One region of the Alteromonas sp. G4i13 genome, then DNA from elsewhere that is predicted to be linked to it. Evidence: predicted binding sites of a transcription regulator. Region 1 holds the regulator's gene; the other holds the start of a gene.

The links. Region 1 encodes LexA, which represses DNA repair genes until DNA is damaged. Its sites were predicted from a motif close to TACTGTATNNNNATACAGTA; they were not measured.
Region 2: a site for LexA is predicted at 2,193-2,212, ahead of recN (DNA repair protein RecN). Genes of this name have one in related genera too.

What each region holds. Positions count from the first base shown of each region.
Region 1 covers NZ_JBHNYX010000006.1:86,945-95,326, forward strand. The annotation lists gene ACFI6J_RS04370 (sensor domain-containing diguanylate cyclase) at 1-794, shown strand, start outside; gene ACFI6J_RS04375 (COG1470 family protein) at 967-4,527, shown strand; gene lexA (transcriptional repressor LexA) at 4,640-5,266, shown strand; gene coxB (cytochrome c oxidase subunit II) at 5,849-7,012, shown strand; gene ctaD (cytochrome c oxidase subunit I) at 7,022-8,382, shown strand, end outside.
Region 2 covers NZ_JBHNYX010000030.1:20,394-28,775, reverse strand. The annotation lists gene ACFI6J_RS14675 (outer membrane protein assembly factor BamE) at 1-341, opposite strand, end outside; gene recN (DNA repair protein RecN) at 466-2,151, opposite strand; gene dps (DNA starvation/stationary phase protection protein Dps) at 2,554-3,063, opposite strand; gene nadK (NAD(+) kinase) at 3,323-4,198, opposite strand; gene ACFI6J_RS14655 (fatty acid cis/trans isomerase) at 4,289-6,631, opposite strand; gene ACFI6J_RS14650 (iron-containing alcohol dehydrogenase) at 6,842-8,029, shown strand; gene ACFI6J_RS14645 (3-hydroxybutyrate dehydrogenase) at 8,133-8,382, opposite strand, start outside.

The sequences.
Region 1 (8,382 bases):
TTAGTAACTTCGACAACCTTTTTGGAACCTCAATTTTAACGGGAGAAGTTACCATTAGTAATGCGCCAAACAGTCACCCTAATTCCAAAGGTGTTCCGCACGGTCATCCGCGCATTAGCCGATTTTTAGGCCTACCTATAAAAGTGAAAGATAAAGTAGTGGGAATGGTCGGTTTAGCGAATAAGTTTGATACCTACACTGACGAAGATGCTGAGTTTCTACAGCCCTTTTTAGATGCATTGGCTGGCTTGTTCTACGCAGTAGAGCTTGAGGAAGCCCGAGCCGTTGCTGAAGAGAAGCTTAGGCATTTGGCGATGACCGATTCTTTAACGGGCCTTTATAACCGACGCGCGTTCCTTGACGAGTGCATCTCATTCTCAAAACAACATTGTCGTGGATGTGTTGCTATCGTCGATATTGATCACTTCAAAAAAGTAAACGATACCTACGGTCACGATGCTGGAGATCAGGCGCTTATTGCTGTTGCGAGAAAAATAGCTAAACATAATCAAGCGCCAAATGTCGTGGCTCGATTAGGAGGAGAAGAGTTTGCAATAGTCATGATAGGTGACAAGAAAGAAGAGATCCATAGGCAGCTAGAAGCACTGCGCATTGCTGTTGAAGAAGGAAGGGTGACCTACAAGACAGACACGATGAATTTATCGATCAGCATTGGCGCAACATTTGTTAAAGACACCTATGAGGCGGATTTCAGCGCCCTCTTATCGCTTGCTGACAAGGCGCTGTACAGAGCCAAGGAGCAGGGCAGAAACCAAGTCGTATGGAATGAATAATAATAGTATGTGGCTTCGCCTACATTAAATATAAGCGTATACGCTCAAGGCGCTGTTGCTGAATTGATAAAGTTAAGTTATAAAAAACGAATATTTTATTAAACTTAATAATTAGGCTTGTTTTGAGCTTTTAACTAAAAAGCCGACATGCCTTTTAAATCAGGGACGATGTATGAAAACTTCGCGCTTGGGTTTTTCTGGCCTTTTTTCTCTTTTAGCTCTAACTGCGTGTGGTGGTGGAGGTGGCTCTGATTCTTCTCCACCTACAAACCCACCACCTCCACCTGAGCCGACAGCACTAGAAATTTTATCAAATCCTTTAGATTACTCAGAGTCACGACTAAACTCGGCGGCAACCACCTATGCTGATGCGAACTACAGTGGAGAAACGAAAGTCTCTACTGTGGATATCAGCGCAGTACAAGAGGTTTACATCACGCTCTTTGGTGACAATACAAGTGGCTCACCCTATGTAGATCAATATGATATCTACACCTTCCTAGATGAGAACGGCAACGTTGAAGGTACGACCGAGTGCTATGAATCAGGATCAGTAACATACTCAGGTAAGCTTGATGAAGACACGGGTAAAGGAACGATTACTGTAGACTATGATCAGTGCATTCAATATTACGACTCCACTCGGTATGACGGACAATTTTCGCTAGTTATTACTGACGCAGGTGAAAACAGCTCCGAAGTAACGTCTTATTTCACTACTTTGTCTATGCTAGACGGTGGCGTGCGCACAACATTAAAAGGCTACTTAAGTGTTGATTTTCGCTACCGCCCACAAACAGGTACGTTTTATGAAGAGACGAGGCAGTATCTTACTGTCACGCACAATGGTGAAACTTACAAGGTCAGTGGCACATCAGCAGAAGGGGTGACAAACAACACCTTCGTGTCTGAACTTAATGGTTCAATCTACATTGCGTCTAAAGGCAAATTGGACTTTGCATATTCTTCTGATCAGGGCGACCTTCCCTATTCGTCATCTGGCTCGCTGGTCGTAAAAGGAGATAAAACGGCTGGAATTGACGTTATTGATGGCGCAGTTCGCTATGGCGAAGATAACAACGGCGATGATATTTACGATGTAGGTGTATACTTTAATAATCTAACAGCGTTTGCCAGCGGAAATCATACTGGCCTTGCGCTTTCAGATATCGATGCGATATCCGTACCTCCTGTAGTGAATCAGCCTTATTACTATGCCTATGAGACTGTCTATACCACAGATGAAGTCACCGTTGAGCCTGGCTACTATCATGATTCAGATACTCCCGACTCAGAGCTGGTGATTTCGTTTCGCTGGTATGTAAATGGTGTAGTCCTTGACGATGTTAATGGTACCACGCTGCCACCTTACAGCGCAGTCTTCGGTGATGAAGTTAAAGTTACCATGGTGGTGTCAGACGGTATTAACGTTGTTGAATCCCAGCCTACTTTCGTTGAGATCGGCAATTCTCCTATGACGCTCACTGCATCGAATATGCCTGAAGTAGTAACTGCGGGCGGATACGTAGAGTTTACCGTATCGATGAGTGACCCAGACAGAGTTGACGATGACGTCGCGGGAGAGCTTATTTCAGCGCCTCCCGGTGCTTCGTTAAATGCGGAAGGTCTGATGACCTGGAATGTACCTGCGAATCAACTTTTCAACGCTCAAACTTATATGTTTAGTTTCGCTAGCTTAGACGGAACTGAATCCCAACAAACGCTCGAAATCACTTCTTATGCGGACAAGGCCCCGGCTTATGCTCGTACTACTGTGATGACACCAATTTATAATCACGGCTTTGCTATTGCTTCGACCAATGGTGTAAGTGAACTTATCACGGTAAATGCTCGCAACGTGGGCGCATTTTCGCTAGAAGGCAATACGCTTAAAAATACCTATGTGTATCCGTATAAACTGCCAACTAAAGGCGAAATTAGAAGCGTGCATACCCAAGATGTTGATGGTGACAATAATGATGAAATCTACCTTCTTACTCAACAGGGATTGTCTGTAATAAAAGACCGCGAAAGTAACGCAGAAGCGGTGTTTATTATTGAAGATAGTATTATTTCTGGCTTATTTTACGACATCAATGGTGACGGAGTTGATGAAGTTGCTTATTTATATGGGAGCGAATATTACAATGCGACTTCTATTGCCATTGTAGATGTTCGCACAGGTGAGCAGTTGCAACAGTACGATATTGACAGCGTCAATAACCTTGCTTTTGGTAACGTAGATGACGACGCATCGATAGAAATGGTAACGAACAATGGTTATGTATTTGATATCGAAAGCGGTGCCAACCAATGGCTATACGGTAGCGGGTTCAGCGACGCATTTGTTGTGCTGGGTGATATGAATAACGATGGTGTAGATGAAATCATCGGTGCCGATAGTTGGAATGATATCTCAATCTACTCAGCAGTATCGAAAAGCAGTTTGGCAACGGCGGAACATGGTGACATTTGTGATATCGCCTATAGTAAAGAAAGCCCAGCTACAGAAGGAATAGTGGTTGTCTCCGAGTGTCAGTGGGGACAAGTTAGAGGTTTTGCATTAGAAGCGGGACAAATCTCTGAGCAGTGGGCTCTTAACCACAACACTTACAGTGGCATGTCACTTCTCATTGACGATTTAGACAATGACAATGTGGACGACATTATTTGGACTGGTGAGAATCAAATTTTAGTAGCGCAACAAGATGCCAACGGTGAATATGCCTTATCAGATATAAAAGGTGCGCCGCGCGCGAGTAGATATCATGCCGCGGGTTGGGCACCTTATGGCGATAATGATGAAAGAGCCGTCTTTGTTAGCGATACAAGTAGTTACGAATCATCTATTCAGATTTTATCGGTAGATAAAGAGGATAACTTTGCGATAAGTGCTGAGGTTGGCGAAGATGTCTATAACTATAGCAAACCGGTCGTTACAGACTACAACAATGACGGTGTGGGTGAGTTACTAATAGGGGCACTGGATTATAGTTCGTCGTTTAATGTCGTGAGACTTACAGATAACGCTATTCAGTGGACACTGAACAATAATCAGAATAGTGAAATTTCGTTTATTGAAGCCATTGACGTAAATAACGATAGTTACGCCGATGCAGTTATTATTGAGAACAATCGACTTAAAGCGTTTGATATCGAGAATCAGGTGCTTATCGACTCAATCATTAACGATTTTTCAATTAATGCGCTTGCTGCCTCTGAAAAAGACGGTGTGCATTATTTTGCTGTTGGGGGCTATAGTTCGCTCAAGCTCTATAAAATGCAGGATGGTGAATTTGTTGGATTGAATGAATTGGAAACCAATTGTGACCAATTGCTCACGGTAAATTTTGATAGTGATAGCGAACTTGAATTTGCGTGTTTAAATAGAAACTACAACACCATCAATGTTTATGACGTGGCGAGCGATGCATTAGAACTCAAAGACGCTATAGCACCGTCATTCTACCCTCAGTATATAGCGGCTGTTCCAACGACGTCGTCTAATCAGTCGATTCTCGCTATCTACCAGCCTAACGAGAATGACTATTCGTACAATTATTATGACAGCATCGCATATCGCGTGGTTGAGGTTGATAATAAAGGCAATGTGGTGTGGCAAAGCCCTGGACTTGGGCTCGATAATGTTGAAGGCATGCGCACACGTCAAAATAGTGATGGGGAGCTGGAGTTACAAATTAGTAACCCGAACATGGCTCTTCTCGTAAAATAAGAGGAAAGCACTTGTCGTAGGCTATTGCAGATCGCAAAAGACGCGGCAAGTGCTTGTTATTTAGTTTTAGGTGTATATACTTACAGGAACTGTATGAACAGACAGGTCTTTTATGCGCCCACTCACAGCTCGACAAACCGAAGTTTTAGAACTTATTAAAACAACCATGTTAGAAACGGGAATGCCGCCTACTCGTGCGGAAATAGCCCGTCAGCTTGGCTTTCGTTCTGCTAATGCAGCAGAGGAACATTTGAAAGCATTGGCGCGTAAAGGCGTGATTGAAATTTTGCCTGGTACGTCTCGTGGCATTAAGCTCAATATCCCTCTTGATAACGACGCACAAGAAGAAGAAGGCCTACCGTTAATTGGGCGTGTTGCAGCCGGTGAGCCGATCTTGGCGCAAGAGCATGTTGAATCGCACTACAAAGTCGATCCTGCACTGTTTCAACCCCATGCCGACTTTTTGCTACGCGTTAACGGTATGAGCATGAAAGACATTGGTATTTTAGACGGTGATCTTCTCGCTGTTCATCGCACCACTGATGTTCACAACGGTCAGGTGGTTGTGGCGCGTGTAGATGAAGACGTCACCGTAAAGCGTCTAGAGAAACGCGGGCGTGAAGTATTGCTTCATGCTGAGAATGATGAGTTTGCACCAATAAAAGTTGATTTAGCGACTGAACATTTTGCGATAGAAGGCATTGCGGTGGGTGTGATCAGAAACGCTGACTGGATGTAGTATTTTAGCTTGTTTGTATAAAAGCGGCGCGTTAGCCGCTTTTTTTATGTCTTTTGTTCCTGTTTTTTTCTTCAATCTGCCAACTTAGGTTTTATCCTGCCTAGCAAACCTGTTGGTTTTCTGCGCGCTTATTTTTATCATTACTCACGTTATTCTTTCTATGAATGCTTCAAGTATTTTCCATTTTTTATTTTGAATTTTGTTTGAAATCGACATTGAGTCATCGATTACTTATTGATTTCTTAACTAGTTAGTCGAGCATTTACTTTAACCCCGTGTTCAAAATGCCTGTTTGATTCCAAGGGCATCCCACAGCAATGGCTTTCTCTTTTTGCACGTGAAATCCCCCGCGACCATTTTAGTAAATGATTAAAAATTAACCACTTCGTTAAATTTTTAATAGAAAAGACTAGACGGCGCGACATTATTGCGCAATTCTTATACAGAGATTAACAAAATAATAACAATGACTCTAAATTTGTTTTACAAGTTGAGGTTATGGGTCAATCGTTCGCAAACCATTTGGTAGGGCATCGCGCAAATTAATCAGCGTCTTTGACCACGCCATTACGGAGGTGCTGAGTGAAACAACTAACGACCGTTTTCGCAAAATGGTGTTCTAGTATACCAATTTTGCTTTTTTCCCCTTTGCTTTTTGCGCAAGAAGCAAGCGAAGAAGCCTCTTCGCTTAATTTGAGACGCGGTGCTACCGACATCAGTGGGCAGGTATACGACCTCCATATGTTGATGTTCTTCATTTGTGTAGGTATCGCGGTTGTAGTTTTTGGCGTGATGTTCGCCTCAATGTATCTACATAGAAAGTCCCGTGGCGCCAAGCCAGCTAATTTTCACGAAAACGTGAAGGTGGAAATTGCTTGGACCGTTATTCCTTTCCTTATTCTTATTTTCATGGCGGTACCCGCAGCGAATACCCTAATTGCTATGGAAGACACGTCTGAGCCTGACATGACGGTGTTAGTAACAGGCTCTCAATGGAAATGGCATTACAAGTACATGGATAGCGATGTAGAGTTTTATTCTTTACTCGCCACTCAGCGCGAGCAAATAGAAAACAAATTTCAGAAAACAGATAACTACCTGCTGGAAGTTGACCGTCCCTTGGTTATTCCTACTGGGAAAAAAGTACGCTTTCTTATTACCTCTGACGACGTTATCCACTCTTGGTGGGTTCCTGACTTTGCCGTGAAAAAAGATGCCAACCCCGGCTTTATTAACGAGTCTTGGGCCAAGGTGAATGAGCCGGGTATTTATCGCGGACAGTGCGCAGAGCTTTGTGGTAAAGACCATGGCTATATGCCGGTTGTGGTAATTGCTAAAGAACCCGCCGAGTTTGAAAAGTGGATGGGCGAACAAGAAGAGATTGTTCGTAAAGCAAAAGAAGAAGAGCAGCGTCTACTTTCTATGAATATGTCTATGGATGAACTGATGAAAGAGGGCGAGCGAGTATACAACGCAACGTGCGCTGCTTGCCATATGCCAAATGGTGAAGGTTTACCTGGCGTGTTCCCGGCATTAAAAGGCAGCAAAATGGCGCTGGAGGATCAGCAGGGCCATATTGACATAGTGCTTCATGGTAAGTCGGGGACGGCCATGCAAGCGTTTGGAAAAATGCTAAGTCTTAAGGAAATTGCCGCAGTTATTACATACGAGCGAAATGCTTGGGGAAATAAAACTGGCGATATGGTTCAAGCCAAAGATGTAAACGCAGTGGCAAACGGAAACTAGGAGCAGACAATGAGCAAAGCAACTGAAGTTATTTCGCCAGATACCTCTGCGCCTCATGACGGTCACCTACATGATGACCATGAACACCACGATCATATTCCTAAAGGGATAACGCGTTGGTTGTTTACCACTAACCACAAAGACATAGGCACACTTTACCTGTGGTTTGCCTTTATTATGTTTTTAGTTGGTGGTGCGATGGCCATGGTGATCCGCGCTGAACTATTCCAACCCGGTCTACAAATTGTAGAGCCAAACTTCTTTAACCAAATGACTACGGTACACGGGCTTATCATGGTATTTGGTGCAGTAATGCCAGCCTTTACTGGGCTCGCAAACTGGCTTATTCCCATGATGATCGGCGCACCTGACATGGCGTTACCGCGCATGAATAACTGGAGCTTCTGGATTTTACCAGGAGCCTTTCTCATTCTATTGAGCTCGCTCTTTATGGAAGGCGGCGGCCCTGCTTTTGGATGGACTTTCTACGCGCCCCTTTCAACGACTTACAGTGGCGATTCGACAGCGTTGTTTGTGTTCTCTGTTCACATTATGGGTATTTCATCCATTATGGGTGCGATTAACGTGATTGTGACCATCTTTAATATGCGTGCGCCAGGCATGACCTGGATGAAAATGCCGCTGTTTGTATGGACGTGGCTTATCACGGCATTCTTGCTGATTGCGGTAATGCCAGTGCTCGCCGGTGCGGTTACCATGGTGTTAACTGATAAGTTCTTTGGCACGAGCTTTTTTGATGCTGCTGGTGGCGGCGACCCGGTTATGTTCCAGCATATTTTCTGGTTCTTCGGGCACCCTGAAGTGTACATTATGATCTTGCCCGCTTTCGGCATTATCTCGCAAATTGTTCCTACCTTCTCTCGAAAGCAGCTGTTTGGATACGCGTCTATGGTTTACGCCACGGCGTCGATTGCGCTGCTCTCTTTTGTTGTATGGGCTCACCATATGTTCACCACGGGCATGCCGGTGTACATGGAAATGTTTTTCATGTTTGCCACCATGCTTATCTCGGTGCCTACTGGTGTAAAAGTGTTTAACTGGGTGGCGACCATGTGGCGCGGCTCACTGAGCTTCGAAATGCCAATGATGTTCGCTATTGCCTTTATTGTGCTGTTCACCATTGGTGGGTTGTCAGGGCTAATGTTGGCGATCACGCCCGTGGACTTCCAATATCACGACACTTACTTCGTTGTAGCCCATTTCCACTATGTACTGGTAACTGGCGCGGTCTTTTCCATCATGGCTGCGGTGTATTACTGGTTGCCTAAATGGACGGGAAAAATGTATGACACAGCTTTAGCTAAATGGCATTTCTGGTGCTCACTGGTATCGGTCAATGTGTTGTTCTT
Region 2 (8,382 bases), on a different contig from region 1:
GTATTGAAGTCTTCAGATAACTCGAAGTCACCTTCAACCGTTGTCACTTTGTTGTCTACAAAGTTAATCACCATTTGCTTTTGAAAATCTTCACCACGCTTTTTCATACCGCGCTTCATATCGTAAACGTAGTACCAAGTGTCATCGTCGAATGAGTCTTGAACAACAGGGTTACCTAGTACATAAATAACTTGTTCTTTTGTCATTCCAACGCGCAGCTTTTCCACATCTCTTTGATCAAGGAAGTTTCCTTGAGGAACGTCGATTCGATAAATCCAGTTCGAGCAAGCGGTTGATGTTAGTGTGATACCAAGAATTACTAATAGGTGTTGCAACTTCATGCGTTAATTTGTCCAGTATTGCCTTTGTTAGTGTCAATGAACTTCGCTAAAGCGAATTTCGAGACTGTTTTATTGCAAGCGCGAAGGCATGCTACATTGACAACTATGACCAATCAACTGCATTTTAGTTCGATGCTGCGCTTTTAAGCAGTTCTTTTGCATTCGCTAGCGCCGATTTGGTTACTTTATCACCGGCTAATAGTCTTGCAAGCTCATCGATCCTGTCTTGCTTCGTCAACGCCAACATCTGGGTTTCAGTACTTTCCCCGTCGGTAAGCTTGGTAACAAACAATTGATTATGTGCCTGTGCCGCTACTTGAGGTAGATGGGTAACACACATTACTTGCGATTGTTTACCTAATTTACGTAAAAGCCCGCCAACGATTGATGCTGTTGGGCCGCTAATGCCCGTATCGACTTCATCGAAAATCATAGTAGGGGTAGCGTGATGGCCGCTCGCGATAACCTGAATAGCCAGTCCTATACGAGAAAGTTCACCACCTGATACGACTTTTTCTAATTTGTCTGCATCTTGACCAGGGTTGGTAGACACTTTAAATTCTACGGTATCTAGACCTGTGCTCACCGGCTTCTTAAGTTCGTCGTATTGAATCTGAATATCCACTTTTGCGTGGGGCATATTCATTTGGCGAATTTGCACTTCAATATCTTCGCTTAGCTTACCAGCAGCACGTTGCCTGCTCTCAGAAAGCGCTTTGGTCGCGGTTAAATACGTTGCTCGTGCTTCTTCTACTTCGCCTTCAAGCGTACCTAACAGTGTTTCCTGTTCCGATAAAGCATTGAATTCGGCGGCTAGCTCTTGGTGATGCTGATAAAGTCCCTCTGGCATCACAGTATGTTTACGGGCAAGTTCCATCGCCTTCGCATAGCGCGCCTCAACTTGCTGTAAGCGAAGTGGATCGATCTCTAAGTGATCGCAGTAGCTACGTAGCTCTCCTGCCGCTTCTTCTACTTGAATTGCTGCATCATTAAGCATTGCAATGATTGGCGTTAAACTAGCGTCGTGCGCCTCTAATTCGCCTAAACGTTCAATACTGCTTTGTATAACTGACAGTGCGTTGCCTTCATCGCTTTCATATAAATTGTATACGCTAGTCTGTGCTTGCTCTAAAAGGCTTTGCCCGTTACTCAGGCGTTTGTGCTCTATTTCTAACTCTTCAAATTCACCCTCTTCAATGGCGAATTCATCAAGTTCTTGAACCTGATAAGTTAACAGCTGAATTCTGTCTTCGCGCTGCTGGGCTTGTTCTTGAAGCGCCTTTAACGTGCGCTGCTTATCACGCCAAAGAGAGTAGGTTTCTCTAACCTGCACTAATATGTCGTTGTGCTTAGCGTAACCATCGACTAATTCCCTTTGATGGTCTTCTTTCAGCAACTGTAGGTGAGTATTTTGACCGTGAATGGCCAACAAAAACTGGCCTAAGCGTTTTAACTGCTGAAGTGAAGCGGGAATACCGTTGATAAAAGCTTTTGAACGGCCTTCCTTTGAAATAACTCTGCGAATAAAGCAGCTATTCTCATCTTCATCTGAGGTGAGCTCATGTTCATCGAGGAAGGCTTTAGCTAATACATTGCCGTCTAAAGAAAAGTGAGCAATGATCTCCGCTTTTGCACTACCTTTTCGCACCGCATTTGCGTCGGCGCGCTCGCCTAAGCACAAACTTAAAGCATCAATGGCGATGGATTTACCAGCACCGGTTTCGCCGGTTATAGCAGTCAACCCGTTTTCCAGTTGAACCGATAATTGTTTTACAACAGCAAAATTTGAAATAGAAAGATGCGCTAACATAACCACACTCGAAAAAAGTTGAACATGATGATATATACAGTAACTGATAATATATACAGTATTTTTTCTGTGTAAAGTTAAGTCGTAAATATTTTACTTAAAAATTAAAGTGGATTGTGAAAAGTTTAAATAAATCAATAGTTTATAGAGCTTTTAAAAAGGAGTGGTTATGAGTAACCCATTAATAATAGGCTGCGCTAGATGCGTTCGTTACAGTGGTTATACAGTAGTAAATTAGCTCAATGCTAAGTAGCTGAATAACTCAAAAGCAAGCGGTAAACAATTCCACAACGCAGTAGAGAACCTGATAGCAAAAAGGAGAGCGTAAGCTCTCCTTAAAATTCAATTTCAATTAAATAGCAGGTAGTCCGAATGACTATGTGGTTTACCAGCAATTATACATTATTGCTGAAGTTCACCGCTGCCAGACTCAATGTGCGCGCGCACAAACCACTGGAACTGTTCTAAATCTGCAAGTTGGCCGGTGATCATATCTTCCGATACTGGGTCAATTTCACCTAAAAGCTCTAACGCTTTTCTATGGTCACCATTTACACCGTCATATACGGCATCCAGCGCCTTAAGGTGGTCAAGTACTAAACCTTTACCCAACTCATAATCGTTCCAGCTGCGACCTTCAACAATGGCTTTCGGTGTACCTTTAGGTACGCCACCTAACGTGGCAATTCGCTCTGCAATTGTGTCGGTCATTTCGCGTACCGCATCTACCTGCGGGTCCAACATTTCATGCACACCGATAAAATTTGGTCCTACTACATTCCAATGAATGTGCTTCAACGTTAACTGTAAATCTAATAGTGCAACCAATCGCTGATCCAATACCTTGATTGTTTTGGCAGCTGCATCGTTATCCATTCCAGGGGCTGTAAATTTGATATTGGTGTTACTCATGATATCTCCTATTGAATGCAAATAAGTCAGCGGGATGCGAAACATCATTTAGGCCAAATAACAAAGACCTTGTGCTGACGACTTGTTGTAATAGGTGCAACAGGTATGCCGAAAACTTATATTTCTATAAGTCTTGGTTTTCGTTAAGGAAATTAGAGAAGATTAAAAAATCTTTATTTTTCAAGCCTGTAGCAATCAAGAAAATGCTACAGGCTTATGTAATAAATGCACATGGAATCAACTAAATGGAGCAGGGAGGTTAGTAAAGCTTACTACCCCAACCTAACTTTTTACGAAGTACATTGAAGTAGCTGTAGCCCTTAGGGTGAACAAGATGGAGTTTGTCTACGCTTTTGTTTATTCGAATTTCATCGCCAGGTAGCACCGGCAGGACAATATGGCTATCGCAACTCACTTGTAGCGAGTCACTATTAACCTTTGATACTTTCATCGATACCTGACTGTCAGCATCAACAACGATTGGACGGCTGCTCAGTGTGTGAGGAAACATGGGTACCAACGTAAGTGCATCTAGTTTGGGCATAATAATAGGGCCGCCCGCTGATAAAGAGTAAGCCGTTGAACCTGTAGGTGTGGCTACTATTAATCCGTCGCTGCGCTGACTGAATACAAATTGCTCATCGATGTAAATTTCAAATTCCATCATATGGGCAACTTTTCCGTGGTGAAGTACCACTTCGTTTACAGCAGAGTTGTTACTTTTAAGCTTTTCGTGTCGATAAACTTCTACTTCAAGTAAGAAGCGCTCTTCTACTACGCATTCACCGTTAAAGATAAGGTCAAGTTGTTGAACAATATCATCGGGGTGGATATCAGTTAAAAAGCCTAGGTTTCCGCGGTTTACACCGACAACGTGAATGTCAAAGCGAGCGAGCACACGTGCTGCACCAAGCATGCTGCCGTCACCGCCGACCACAACGGCAAGGTCAGCCTCTTTGCCAATAGTGACAAGGTTACAGCTTTTAAAGTTCTCGGTTTCAAGCTCTTCAGCAATACTTTCCTCAACCAATAGTTTGCATCCTTTAGCCAACAAATATTCGGCAAGAATGTTTAAGCTGTCATGAGTTGCAGCGTGCTGAGGTTTTCCAATTAAAGCAACGGTTTGATAGGGCATGGAATGCTAATGTCCTTTCATTTCCAATGGTTGGACATTAGCACAGGTTTTTTGCAAAAGAAAAGCGTAATACGGCACACAGCGCAAGGTTTAGCGATCTTCTAACCGATTATAGTCGAGAAGACCGCCTTCAATAGGATAGCGCTCGCTAGACCATTGCATTAATTTATCACTAAACGCCCAAAAATTAGGGTTGGTTCGACGCATGCCAACATCGTCGAGCAGGGCTTTGTAATCGGCTTCGCTTTTAATGGATTTAAGCTTCTCAATCGAAGACGTTATTTCTGAGGCATTGATATACCAGAATGCGTCGGGGTAACTGCCCAACAAACCATGAACTAGCGTGATTGAATCTTTAGAAGGCTCCCGGTTTTCCTCTTCTTCAAATAGGCTATTTACATTGTAATGCGCGCTATTTCTAAGGGCAGTGAATACATCAATGTTGTCTGGGCTCTTGTCGTCTTGAATCACAATCATGGTAGTTTCAGGCATCAACGTCGCTTGTTGAGCAGGAATCGAATCTAAGCGCTTTAATGCTTCGAACTGTTCAGCTGATAGCGAACGTTTATTGTAGGTTGAGGCATTAGGTTGAACTTTAGCCAAGTATTGCGATAACAATTGATAAAGTTCTTGTTGAGGATTATCTGTTTCGAACGCTATGCCAGAAGGTTGTTCGAAACTGTTGATATCACCTTCCAAATAATCGGTAAGTTCAGGGCTTGCGTTTTGATACCAATCGTCAAGAAGGTCATGGCGGGTAGTTGGAGGAAGTAGATTAAGGAAGTTCGATTCACCTTCCATGCGCAAGAAATCCATGTACAAACGGGTCAATAACTGATGGCCATAATTGCCGTAAACATCAAAGCCAGCCACAAGCAAGTAGTGAATGCGCTCTAACAAGGCATAGTCAATCACCCATGCTGTTTTAGTGGGCTGGCCAACCATCCCCTTAACAACTGTGGCATTATCGAAATGACGAAATACGGTTAAGCTGGCATTGGTATTATCGCCGTCGCCATCCCATATACTCGACATGCTTAAATGCTCTTCATTTTTGAACTCATTGTTCAAAAAGGTGGTTCTTGCACGCATATATTCGCCTTGGCGCTTTGCGTATTTAACCCAGTTTACCGCAAGGGCTGAGCTATCTTTTTCAGCGGGAAGGTGGAGGTTTTCTTTTTGAGAAGCGTAAAAAGCATTTACTTTTTCAGATGCTGCAATGTCTGGGTCGACAAAGAACACCCAGAATCGATCGTTAATGACGTTAAGCGCGACTTGTCCTCTGCACACGGGACCTTTGATATAACCCATAATGGTGTTTTGCGCGCGCTCAAGCATAAATCGATAACGACTTTCTACTGGCAATAAGGTAAAGGCCGTTAATGGGTTGGCCGCCACTTGGGGTTTGTATGATGGTAATGTTTCTACAGAAAATTCTGCGTCGACAAACCACGATTGCCATTTATCCATCAGTGTTTTATTAATGGCGTACGCTTGATGTGTTTTACTCACAATAGTTGAATGCACTGGCTGTAGACGATAGTAAACGCGCTCGACCTCCGGATCGTCGAAGGGTCTGCGAGTAGCAATAATATCTAACGCTTGTCCGGGTGGTGTACGCGAGCGCACTAGATTAAAAAACTGAGGCGTTTTACCTTTTTCTGAAATATCTTCGAAATAGAGGTGAGACGTAAACAAGTGTTCGTAAATATAGCGTGCGGAAAGCTGCATCTTGTTGCTATCCCCATTAAGCCACACTTCCAAACCAGTTATGTTCTCATTCAGTTCTTGTGAGAGCGCTTTGGGTAAAGGTAACGGCGCACCATGGTTTAACCACTGAATGAGTGTAGAGTGCTCCGCATCCGACAGGGCTGGCAGTGCGTAGGGCATGCCTCCCAGGGGCTGGCCTGCTATGTACCCGCCCATTTCATCTATTGTTGGGCATTGGTTTTGTCGATTTAAGCTTATATCGAAATTGTCACCTAAATGAGCGGTGTTGGGCAAAGGGTGCTGTTTTTTTAGCAAAAGCATTTGCGCTAGCACCGAAGATTGGGTCGGCGAAGCGTTAGGTTTTTCTTTCGATTCGAGCACGTCGAAAAAGCCACGCTCTCGCCATGCGTCTACGTTGTGGGCGTCGAGAAACATTCTATTGGGTTGGGCAGCGGTGAGTCGTGTCCCTTCATAGACTTTTTCTTTGTTAGCACCTCTGGCTATACCCTCTGGAGATGACATCTTTAGTTGGCATGGCGCATCGTAACAGGCGTGGCAGACAACACAGCGCTGCGTTAGTACTGGGTTTACTTGTGTGTCAAAGAAATTGTCGGGCAAATTCTCCATGGCGGGCATGACGTTGTTTGATGAAAGTAAAGGAGCGTCAGGTTTCGGCCATTGCCATATCGCTATAGCGATAATTGCTATAAGCAACGAAATCATACCGAGTTTCTTCATAATCGTAGTCCACAGAAAAGTTCTAATCAGTTTATCACTCATTTCACGTACGGTGATGTTAATAATTAACCATTAACTCTTGGCAATGGAAACAACCACGCATTTGTATGTATTTGGAGGAAAGCTGGAGAGGTAGTGGGGCGGTAACATTATTTTTACATTGTCATTGCTTTGGGCGTTGTACTAGGTATGCTGATGAAAAGAATTCGCAGCGAGGGAAACATGTCTCATCAAATTATTCTGCCAAGAGTGATGCACATAGGGAAAGGGGCGAGTCAGCGGGTTGCTGAAACGCTAAAAGGACTCAACTGCCATAAACCTTTACTGGTTACCGATAAGGTAATGGTTGAGTTGGGATATAGTGCTGCCATAGTACAGGTGCTGGAAGAGGCAGGAATAAGCGCCGATGTATTTTCAGATACGGTACCAGAGCCCACGGTGAGGTCTATTTATCGCGGTGTGGATGCGTTCAAAACCCACGCTTATGACAGCATCATTGCTTTAGGTGGTGGAAGCCCCATCGATAGCGCAAAAGCCATCGCTATTTTGGGTAAGTACGGCGGCGAAATGCGAGACTACAAATTCCCGCGGGTTGTAGATGAAGCGGGACTGCCGATCATTGCTATTCCCACAACAGCGGGAACGGGCTCAGAAGCAACGCGATTTACCATTATCACCGACGAAGATACCACAGAAAAAATGTTGTGTGTTGGTTTAGGGTTTATGCCAACGGCAGCCTTGGTCGATTATTCATTAACGCAAAGTTTGCCTGCCCGCGTGACAGCCGATACAGGCATTGATGCGCTTACTCACGCTATTGAAGCGTTTGTTAGCCGCAAAGCCAATCTTTACAGTGATGCACAGGCGTTATCAGCCATGGCGTTAATTGCGCCTAATCTACGCACTGTATTTGCAGACCCAACAAATGAAACGGCGAGAGAATCAATGATGCTGGGCTCAACGCTCGCGGGCATTGCCTTTTCAAATGCTTCAGTGGCCCTTGTTCATGGAATGAGCCGGCCTATCGGTGCAGCGTTCCACGTGCCTCACGGATTGTCGAATGCCATGTTGTTGCCCGCGGTTACCGCCTTTTCTATTCCAAGTGCATCAGTGCGTTATGCACAATGTGCTCGCGCCATGGGTGTTGCTACGCAAAGTGACTCAGATGAGGTGGCGAATCAAAAGCTTATCAACGAACTAAAAGCACTGAATGCAGATTTGCAGGTACCTACGCCTGCCGACTTCGGTATTGATAAAGAGGCATTTTTTGCATCGACTTCAACAATGGCAGAACAAGCTCTGGCATCAGGCTCACCCGGTAATAATCCACGTGTACCTACCATTGAAGAAATGGTTGCCATTTATGTATCTCTTTGGGAATAGCGTTTTTGCGAAAACATTAAACGAAAAAAAGACTGCTCATTGCAGTCTTTTTTATGTGAAAAGAAATATTCTTTAAAAAACTAAGCGTTAAATCGCTTACGGGTTATCTAGCCGTCCAGCCCCCATCAAGTACCATAGTTTGCCCTGTTATATTGCGAGCACTGGGCGACATTAAGAAGCTTGCGGTATCTGCAAGTTCTTCAACGCTAACAAATTGCTTTTTAGGCATGGGTTCTAACATTATTTTTGTTATTACCTCTTCCTCGGTAAGGTTATTTTCTTTTGCCTGTGCTGCAATTTGTTTCTCCACCAATGGTGTTTTCACATAGGCGGGGCAAAGGGTATTGATAGTT